One region of the Streptomyces sp. DF42 genome, then DNA from elsewhere that is predicted to be linked to it. Evidence: predicted binding sites of a transcription regulator. Region 1 holds the regulator's gene; each other region holds the start of a gene.
The links. The regulator HrcA, encoded in region 1, represses chaperone genes, less so after heat shock. The targets are predictions, from matches to a motif close to TTNGCACTCNGNNNNNCNGAGTGCNAA.
Positions count from the first base shown of each region.

Region 2: groL (chaperonin GroEL) is a predicted target of HrcA. The motif match lies at 1,368-1,394, and genes of this name have one in related genera.
Region 3: groES (co-chaperone GroES) is a predicted target of HrcA. The motif match lies at 2,051-2,077, and genes of this name have one in related genera.

Region 1 covers NZ_CM177859.1:3,137,393-3,140,625, reverse strand. The annotation lists gene ACYUED_RS14320 (DUF3097 domain-containing protein) at 1-518, opposite strand, end outside; gene ACYUED_RS14315 (MBL fold metallo-hydrolase) at 553-1,281, opposite strand; gene hrcA (heat-inducible transcriptional repressor HrcA) at 1,433-2,449, shown strand; gene dnaJ (molecular chaperone DnaJ) at 2,450-3,233, shown strand, end outside.
Region 2 covers NZ_CM177859.1:4,298,619-4,301,851, reverse strand. The annotation lists gene thrC (threonine synthase) at 1-151, shown strand, start outside; gene ACYUED_RS19465 (MoaD/ThiS family protein) at 262-537, shown strand; gene ACYUED_RS19460 (cold-shock protein) at 991-1,197, shown strand; gene groL (chaperonin GroEL) at 1,522-3,144, shown strand.
Region 3 covers NZ_CM177859.1:5,928,239-5,931,471, reverse strand. The annotation lists gene groL (chaperonin GroEL) at 1-1,477, opposite strand, end outside; gene groES (co-chaperone GroES) at 1,596-1,904, opposite strand; gene ACYUED_RS27335 (polysaccharide deacetylase family protein) at 2,248-3,069, opposite strand; gene ACYUED_RS27330 (polysaccharide deacetylase family protein) at 3,066-3,233, opposite strand, start outside.

The DNA.
Region 1 (3,233 bases):
CACTCCTTGGTGCCGGGCACCAGGTGGTCCACAAGCACCCCCAGCCTCGCGTCCGGACCCGGCGCGAACTCGGCCACGATCGACGGCAGGTCGTCCACGCCCTCCAGGTACTCGACGACCACGCCCTCGATGCGCAGGTCGTCACCCCAGACCTTCTCCACCAGTTCGGCGTCGTGCCGCCCCTCGACATAGATGCGCCCGGCGCGGGCCACGCGCGCGCGTGCGCCGGGGACGGCGACCGAACCGGATGCCGTGCGGCTGGGGCGCACGGGCCCCGAGGACGGGCGTACGAGCGTCACGACGCGCCCCTCCAGCAGAAACCCGCGCGGCTCCATCGGAAACACCCGGTGCTTGCCGAAGCGGTCCTCCAGGGTCACCGTGCCCGCCTCGCAGCGGATCACCGCGCCGCAGAAACCGGTGCCGGGCTCCTCGACCACCAGACCGGGCTCGGCCGCGACCTCCGGGACGGGCTTGGGCTTCTTCCACGGCGGGGTCAGATCGGCGGAGTACTGGCGCATTCGGATGACGATAGGAGAAGCCGCCGGGCGGCGGTCACGACACGCCGAAACGCGCGGCCAGCTCGTCGCGCTGTGCCCGCACGAACCCCGCGTCGACCACCGCTCCGTGACCGGGCACGTACAGCGCGTCCGCGCCGCCCAGGTCCAGGAGCCGGTCGAGGGCGGCCGGCCATTGCGACGGGACGGCGTCGGGGCCCGCCTGCGGCTCACCGGACTCCTCGACCAGGTCGCCGCAGAAGACGACCTCCGGGGAGCCGGGGACCAGGACGACGAGGTCGTGGGCGGTGTGGCCGGGGCCCACGTTGGCCAGCAGGACCTGCCGCCCGCCGCCCAGGTCGAGGGTCCACTCGCCGGAGACGTGATGCCGGGGTGCGACAAGGGCGTCCACCGCCTCCTCGGCCACCCGCGCGTCCAGACCGTTGCCCACCGCGTCCGCCCGCAGCTCCTCGCGCGCGTGCCGTGCGCCGAACACCGTGTCCATGCCCACCGCGCCGTACACCTGCGCACCCGCGAACGCCGCCGCCCCGAAGACATGGTCGAAGTGCGGATGCGTGAGCGCGAGATGAGTCACACGGTGACCGGTGAGTTCCTGCGCCTCGGTACGCAACCGCACGCCCTCCGCGAGGCTCGAACCGGCGTCGATCACCAGCGCCGTGCCGGCCCCGACGACCAGTCCGGCCGTGCAGTCCCAGCCCGGAAGACGGCACCGCCCGACCCCGGCCGCCACCCGATCCCACCCCAGCTCTTCCCAAGTCACCGTCATACGGCGACGCTAGCCGTACGACCCCGCCGACGGGGGCCGACCTTGCCCTGGGTGTACCCCACAGCCGTACACTGGGCCGGGAAAGGCTGGCACTCGGACGGACAGAGTGCCAGGCGAAGTGCCTGGGGGACGACTTCTGGAGGTGTGCGCGATGCTGAGTGAACGACGGCTTCAGGTACTGCGCGCCATCGTCCAGGACTACGTCGGCACCGAGGAGCCCGTCGGGTCGAAGGCCCTCACCGAGCGGCACAACCTCGGAGTGTCCCCGGCGACGGTGCGTAACGACATGGCGGCCCTGGAGGACGAGGGGTTCATCGCCCAGCCGCACACCAGCGCCGGGCGGATCCCCACCGACAAGGGGTACCGGCTGTTCGTCGACAAGCTCGCGGGCGTCAAGCCGATGTCGGCGCCCGAGCGGCGGGCCATCCAGAACTTCCTCGACGGCGCCGTGGACCTTGACGACGTGGTGGCGCGGACGGTTCGGCTGCTCGCCCAGCTCACGCGGCAGGTGGCGGTCGTCCAGTACCCGTCGCTGACCCGCTCGACCGTCCGGCACGTGGAGCTGCTCTCGCTCGCCCCCGCGCGCGTGATGCTCGTGCTGATCACGGACACCGGCCGGGTCGAACAGCGCATGGTCGACTGCCCGGCACCGTTCGGCGAGGCCTCCCTCGCCGACCTGCGGGCCCGGCTCAACAGCCGGGTCGCGGGCCGCCGGTTCGCGGACGTCCCCCACCTCGTGGAAGACCTGCCGGAAGGCTTCGACGCCGAAGACCGGGGTACGGTCTCGACAGTGCTCTCCACACTTCTGGAGACACTGGTCGAGGAGAACGAGGAACGGCTGATGATCGGCGGCACCGCCAATCTGACCCGTTTCGGGCATGACTTCCCCCTCACCATCCGCCCCGTCCTGGAGGCGCTGGAGGAGCAGGTCGTGCTCCTCAAGTTGCTTGGCGAGGCGGGGGATTCGGGCATGACGGTGCGCATCGGGCACGAGAACGCCTATGAGGGACTCAACTCCACTTCGGTGGTGTCGGTCGGCTACGGTTCGGGCAATGAGGCGGTCGCCAAGCTCGGCGTGGTCGGACCGACTCGCATGGATTACCCGGGAACGATGGGAGCGGTACGCGCAGTGGCACGGTACGTCGGACAGATCCTGGCGGAGTCGTAAGTGGCCACGGACTACTACGCCGTTCTCGGCGTGCGCCGCGACGCGTCGCAGGAAGAGATCAAGAAGGCCTTCCGGCGGCTCGCGCGCGAGCTGCACCCGGACGTCAATCCGGACCCGAAGACCCAGGAGCGGTTCAAGGAGATCAACGCCGCCTACGAGGTGCTGTCGGACCCGCAGAAGAAGCAGGTCTACGACCTCGGCGGCGACCCGCTCTCGCAGGCCGGCGGTGGCGCCGGCGGCTTCGGCGCGGGCGGCTTCGGGAACTTCTCGGACATCATGGACGCGTTCTTCGGTACGGCGTCGCAGCGGGGCCCGCGGTCGCGTACGCGCCGGGGCCAGGACGCGATGATCCGGCTGGAGATCGACCTTGACGAGGCCGCCTTCGGCACGACCAAGGACATCCAGGTCGACACGGCGATCGTCTGCTCCACCTGCAACGGTGAGGGTGCGGCGCCCGGCACGACCGCTCAGACGTGTGACATGTGCCGCGGCCGCGGTGAGGTGTCGCAGGTGACCCGGTCCTTCCTGGGCCAGGTCATGACGTCCCGTCCGTGCCCGCAGTGCCAGGGCTTCGGCACCGTCGTCCCGACGCCGTGCCCGGAGTGCGCCGGCGACGGCCGGGTCCGCTCGCGCCGCACGCTCACGGTCAAGATCCCGGCCGGTGTCGACAACGGCACCCGCATCCAGCTCGCGGGCGAGGGCGAGGTCGGCCCCGGTGGCGGCCCCGCCGGTGACCTCTACGTCGAGATCCACGAGCTGCCGCACTCGACCTTCCAGCGGCGCG
Region 2 (3,233 bases), 1.2 Mb from region 1:
GATCGAGAACGGTCTGCTGGACCCGACCCTGACGACGGTCGTCCTGAACACCGGTGACGGTCTCAAGACGTTGGACGCGGTGGCCGGCACGGGGCTGACCGCGACGATTCGTCCCAACCTGGAGTCGTTCCGCGACGCTGGGCTCGTGTAGCTGTTCTTGTCTGCGGGCCGCTGGGGGCTGGTCGCGCCCGCGTGGCGGTAGCCGCACATCGAACACAGCCCCGCGCCCCCGAGGGCGCGTACCTGACCGGAGGTTTGAACATGAGCGTTTCCGTCCGCATCCCCACCATCCTGCGCACCTACACCGGGGGCCAGGCCGAGGTCGCCGCTGAAGGGGCCAACCTCGGCGAGGTCATCGCCGACCTGGAGAAGAAGCACACGGGTATCGCCGCGCGCGTTCTCGACGACCAGGGCAAGCTGCGTCGCTTCGTCAATGTGTACGTGAATGACGACGACGTCCGCTTCGAGCAGGGGCTGGAGACGGTGACGCCGGACGGTGCGGGCGTCTCGATCATCCCGGCCGTTGCCGGAGGCTGACCCGGAACAGGTCGAACGACCCGATTATTACCGTCGGCAATGTCGGTTACCGAGAGTTCATCGAATTGCCCCCTCCGCGAGAGAAACGGAGGGGGCAATTCTGCATGGTTGAGCACGGTACAGTTGGGGAACCCGCTTGGCTCCGTATGCCGGATGCATATGAGTTCTCTCTTTCCAGGCAACTAGAAGCAGCCAAAGTGTGCAGGTTTTTTGCGCCTTATGCTCCTTTTGTGGGGCCCGACTTGCCCTGAATTCGGGCGAATTCTCAGTAAATTCCCGACCGGTCGTGCCCGGATTTCTCGTCCGATTGACCTGTTGCAGACGGCAGTTGGACAGATACATTCGGCCGCGGTCGACGCGTTCCGGCGCACGCCCCCAACCGTGGGGGGTGAGGTCTGACCCGGATCCGCGAAGTGCGGATCTGTGCAAGGGCCAGTAATAGGGGAGTTAGGCATGGCTCAGGGCACCGTCAAGTGGTTCAACGCGGAGAAGGGGTACGGCTTCATCGCGGTCGACGGTGGTGCGGATGTTTTCGTCCACTACAGTGCGATTCAGATGGACGGCTACCGCACCCTGGAAGAGGGTCAGCGGGTCGATTTCGAGATCTCGCAAGGCCAGAAGGGGCCGCAGGCGGACATGGTCCGGCTCGCGGCCGGCTGAAGCACGCGCCGGGTTACTGCAGCGACGTTCTTCTTTCTTGATCGAAGGGCCCGCGCCTCAGGGTGCGGGCCCTTCGGCATGCCCGGAGGATCCGGGCCGGGCCCACGCGGTCACGCGCCCGATCCCCGGGAGGCGCTTGCACTCGCAGGGGGCGAGTGCTAATCATTGCGTTAGCACTCTGAAGGTGAGAGTGACAACGAAGGACCGGGTCGGTGAGGCCCGCAGGCCGGGTGGGGCAAGGAACCACAAGGCCGGCGAGCCGTCCGTCGCGGGCGCGGGCGCGGTCCGAAGGAATCACCCCCAGTCCTGGAGGGACCACTTCACATGGCCAAGATCATCGCGTTCGACGAGGAGGCGCGGCGCGGCCTCGAGCGCGGCATGAACCAGCTCGCGGACGCCGTGAAGGTGACGCTCGGCCCCAAGGGCCGCAACGTCGTCCTCGAGAAGAAGTGGGGCGCCCCCACGATCACCAACGATGGTGTCTCCATCGCCAAGGAGATCGAGCTCGAGGACCCGTACGAGAAGATCGGCGCCGAGCTGGTCAAGGAAGTCGCCAAGAAGACGGACGACGTCGCCGGTGACGGTACGACCACCGCGACCGTTCTCGCCCAGGCCCTCGTCAAGGAAGGCCTGCGCAACGTAGCCGCCGGCGCCAACCCGATGGCCCTCAAGCGCGGTATCGAGAAGGCCGTCGAGGCCGTCTCCGGTGCCCTCCTTGAGCAGGCCAAGGACGTGGAGACCAAGGAGCAGATCGCTTCGACGGCCTCCATCTCCGCCGCCGACACCCAGATCGGCGAGCTCATCGCCGAGGCGATGGACAAGGTCGGCAAGGAAGGCGTCATCACCGTCGAGGAGTCCCAGACCTTCGGTCTGGAGCTGGAGCTCACCGAGGGTATGCGCTTCGACAAGGGCTACATCTCGGCGTACTTCGCCACCGACATGGAGCGGATGGAGGCGTCGCTCGACGACCCGTACATCCTGATCGCCAACTCCAAGATCGGCTCCGTCAAGGACCTGCTCCCGCTCCTGGAGAAGGTCATGCAGTCGGGCAAGCCGCTGCTGATCATCGCCGAGGACGTCGAGGGCGAGGCCCTGTCGACCCTGGTCGTCAACAAGATCCGCGGCACCTTCAAGTCCGTCGCCGTCAAGGCCCCGGGCTTCGGTGACCGCCGCAAGGCGATGCTGAACGACATCGCCATCCTCACCGGCGGCGAGGTCATCTCCGAGGAGGTCGGTCTCAAGCTCGAGAACACCTCTCTCGACCTGCTGGGCCGCGCCCGCAAGGTGGTCATCACCAAGGACGAGACCACCATCGTCGACGGCGCCGGTTCCACCGACCAGGTGCAGGGCCGGGTCAACCAGATCCGTGCCGAGATCGAGAACAGCGACTCGGACTACGACCGCGAGAAGCTGCAGGAGCGCCTGGCGAAGCTCGCCGGCGGTGTCGCGGTCATCAAGGCCGGTGCCGCCACCGAGGTGGAGCTCAAGGAGCGCAAGCACCGCATCGAGGACGCCGTCCGCAACGCGAAGGCCGCCGTCGAGGAGGGCATCGTCGCCGGTGGTGGCGTCGCGCTCATCCAGGCGTCCAGCGTCTTCGAGAAGCTGGACCTCGAGGGTGACGAGGCGACCGGCGCCAACGCCGTGCGCATCGCGCTTGAGGCCCCGCTGAAGCAGATCGCCGTCAACGCCGGCCTCGAAGGCGGTGTCGTGGTGGAGAAGGTGCGCAACCTGACCCCGGGCCACGGCCTGAACGCCGCGACCGGCGAGTACGTCGACCTGGTCAAGGAAGGCATCATCGACCCGGCGAAGGTCACGCGCTCTGCCCTGCAGAACGCCGCCTCCATCGCGGCGCTCTTCCTCACCACCGAGGCCGTCATCGCCGACAAGCCGGAGAAGGCCGCCGCGCCTGCCGGTGGCGGCATGCCGGGCGGTGACATGGACTTCTGATCCTCCCGAGGATCACGAGTTCATCGCCGTACGCATCTGCCGTACGCATCTGTACGACACCGAGGGCGGCACTCCCTGTTCCGACAGGG
Region 3 (3,233 bases), 2.8 Mb from region 1:
CGCCGGCCTTGACCAGGTCGCCGTACTCGCCGGTGGCGGCGTTGAAGCCCTGGCCCTTCTCGAGCTCGGCGACCTTGGAGGTGATGACGTAGCCCTCCAGGCCGGCGTTCTCGGCGATCCAGCGCAGCGGCTCGACGACCGCGCGGCGGACGACGGCGACACCGGTGGCCTCGTCGCCGGTCTTGCCGAGGGAGCCCTCCAGCACCTTGGCGGCGTGGACGAGCGCGGAGCCACCACCGGAGACGATGCCCTCCTCGACCGCGGCGCGGGTCGCGGAGATGGCGTCCTCCAGACGGTGCTTCTTCTCCTTGAGCTCCACCTCGGTGGCGGCGCCGACCTTGATCACGCACACGCCGCCGGCCAGCTTCGCGAGGCGCTCCTGGAGCTTCTCGCGGTCCCAGTCGGAGTCCGTGTTCTCGATCTCGGCCTTGATCTGGGCGACGCGGCCCACGACGTCCTCGGAGTTGCCGGCGCCGTCGACGACCGTCGTGTCGTCCTTGGTGACGGTGACGCGGCGGGCGGAGCCCAGCACGTCAAGGCCGACCTGGTCGAGCTTGAGGCCGACCTCCTCGGAGATGACGGTGGCGCCGGTGAGGATCGCCAGGTCCTGCAGCATCGCCTTGCGGCGGTCGCCGAAGCCGGGGGCCTTGACCGCGACCGCGTTGAAGGTGCCGCGGATCTTGTTGACGACCAGGGTGGAGAGGGCCTCGCCCTCGACGTCCTCGGCGATGATCAGCAGCGGCTTGGAGGAGTTGGTCTGGATGACCTTCTCCAGCAGCGGCAGCAGGTCGGCGATCGAGGCGATCTTGCCCTGGTTGATCAGGATGTACGGGTCGTCGAGGACGGCCTCCATACGCTCCTGGTCGGTGACGAAGTACGGGGACAGGTAGCCCTTGTCGAAGGCCATGCCCTCGGTGAAGTCCAGCTCCAGACCGAAGGTGTTGGACTCCTCGACGGTGATGACACCGTCCTTGCCGACCTTGTCCATCGCCTCGGCGATGAGCTCGCCGACCTGGCTGTCCTGGGCGGACAGGCCGGCCACGGCGGCGATGTCGGACTTCTCGTCGATCGGGCGGGCCGTCGCGAGGAGTTCCTCGGAGATGGCGGCCACAGCCGCGTCGATGCCCTTCTTCAGGGCGGCCGGGGAGGCGCCCGCGGCGACGTTGCGCAGGCCTTCGCGTACGAGCGCCTGGGCGAGCACGGTGGCGGTGGTGGTGCCGTCACCCGCGATGTCGTTGGTCTTGGTCGCCACCTCCTTCACCAGCTGGGCGCCGAGGTTCTCGTACGGGTCCTCGACCTCGACCTCACGGGCGATGGTGACGCCGTCGTTGGTGATGGTGGGCGCGCCGAACTTCTTGTCGATGACGACGTTGCGGCCCTTGGGGCCGATCGTCACCTTGACCGTGTCGGCAAGCTTGTTGACGCCGCGCTCGAGGGCGCGACGGGCGTCCTCGTCGAACTTCAGGATCTTCGCCATGGGAGCGGTTCAGCCCTCTCGGAAAATGTGGGTGAAACGAACTGCGCCCCTGACGCCCGGCTTCATAAGGTCGCGGGGGCCCGGGGCGCAGCTCACAGCAGATGTGCTTCGAAGTGAATTACTTCTCGATGATCGCGAGCACGTCGCGAGCCGAGAGGACGAGGTACTCCTCGCCGTTGTACTTCACCTCGGTGCCGCCGTACTTGCTGTACAGCACGATGTCGCCGGTCTTGACGTCGAGCGGAAGACGCTCGCCGTTCTCGAAGCGGCCCGGGCCCACGGCCAGGACGACGCCCTCCTGGGGCTTCTCCTTGGCGGTGTCCGGAATGACCAGGCCAGAGGCGGTGGTCTGCTCGGCGTCGAGCGGCTGGACCACAATGCGGTCCTCGAGCGGCTTGATGGCAACCTTGGAGCTGGTGGTCGTCACGATCCGACCTCCCCCTTCGGAGATCTCACGGGGTTAACTGTCTGAGGTGGCGACCAGGTGGATCCGTCGTCGCGGGTGCCGGACCTGCCCGTCGCGTAGTTGGCACTCTCCAGTGGGGAGTGCCAGACCCGAGACTATGACTGCGATTAGCACTCGGTCAAGCGGAGTGCCAATGCCGTGCGGCGCGTCGGCGGAGATTGCCGGTGAACGCCGGGTTCTGCGGCGCCCTGGGTCGGCGTGAGCGTCCCCGGGGGCTGCCGCCCCCCGGGCCCCCCGCTCCGGCCTGAACGGCCTCGTCCTCGAACGCCGGACGGGCTGACGTGCCTGAGGCGGCGTTGCAGAGTCAGACGTAGTCCTCCAGGCGGCCCACCGTCAGGCCCGCCCGCTGGACCCGGCGCAGCAGGCGCGCTGTCCGCTCCCGCAGTGTCGGGCCCGAGCGCTCGTCCGGGTCCACGGCCACGATGTCGCCGGGACGCAGGCCGTGGCCGCCGCGGAGGTAGGCCAGTTCGCCGCCTCCCGTCATCGAGGCGCGCCACAGGACCAGTGCCGAGATGCCGCAGTCGGCGGCCGCCCGCCGTGTGGTGGGGTCGTAGGCGCCGTGGGGAGGACGGAACAGCCGGGGCCGGATGCCGAAGCGGGATCTGAGCCTGTCCTGCTGGCCGCAGATCTGGGCGCGCCGGCCGGCGTAGGGCAGACCGCGCAGGGCGGGATGGCCGAGGGTGTGGTTCTGGATGCTCGCGCCGACCGACTGGAGGCGGGCGAAGTGGCCGTATCCCGGCCCGACGACGCTGTCCGTGAGGAACATGCTGACGGGCAGGCGCAGTTCACGGACCATGTCGACGAACCGTGGGTCCTTCTCGGCCCCGTCGTCGTAGGTCAGGAAGACGACCTTGTCGCGGGTCGGGACGCGGGAGAGGACGGGGGGCAGGCCCCTGCCCTCGGTTTCGGTACCCGCCCTCGGCGCACGGGACGGCTTCGGGGCGGGGAGCAGGGGAGCGGTCAGGCCCCAGCGGCGGTACGGCCGTTCGGCCGCGCCGCGCGGCCCGTGCGCCCTCACCCGCTGGGCCGCCTTCGCGCCCAGTCGCTCGATCGGGTCGACGGACTGGGCGCAGCCGGTGAGCAGGACGACCGCCAGCGCACCGGCCGCCAGGGCCCGCAGCCTCACAGGTAGTCCTCCAGGCGGGCCACCGCGTATCCCCCGGCCGTGACCCTCCGCAGGAACCGGCGCATGTCCTCGACCATCGTGCCCTTCCACTCGTGACGGCCGCGGAAGTGGGTGAGGACGATGTCGCCGGGGTGCAGGTCCTGGTCGTCCTCGCGGTACTCCCA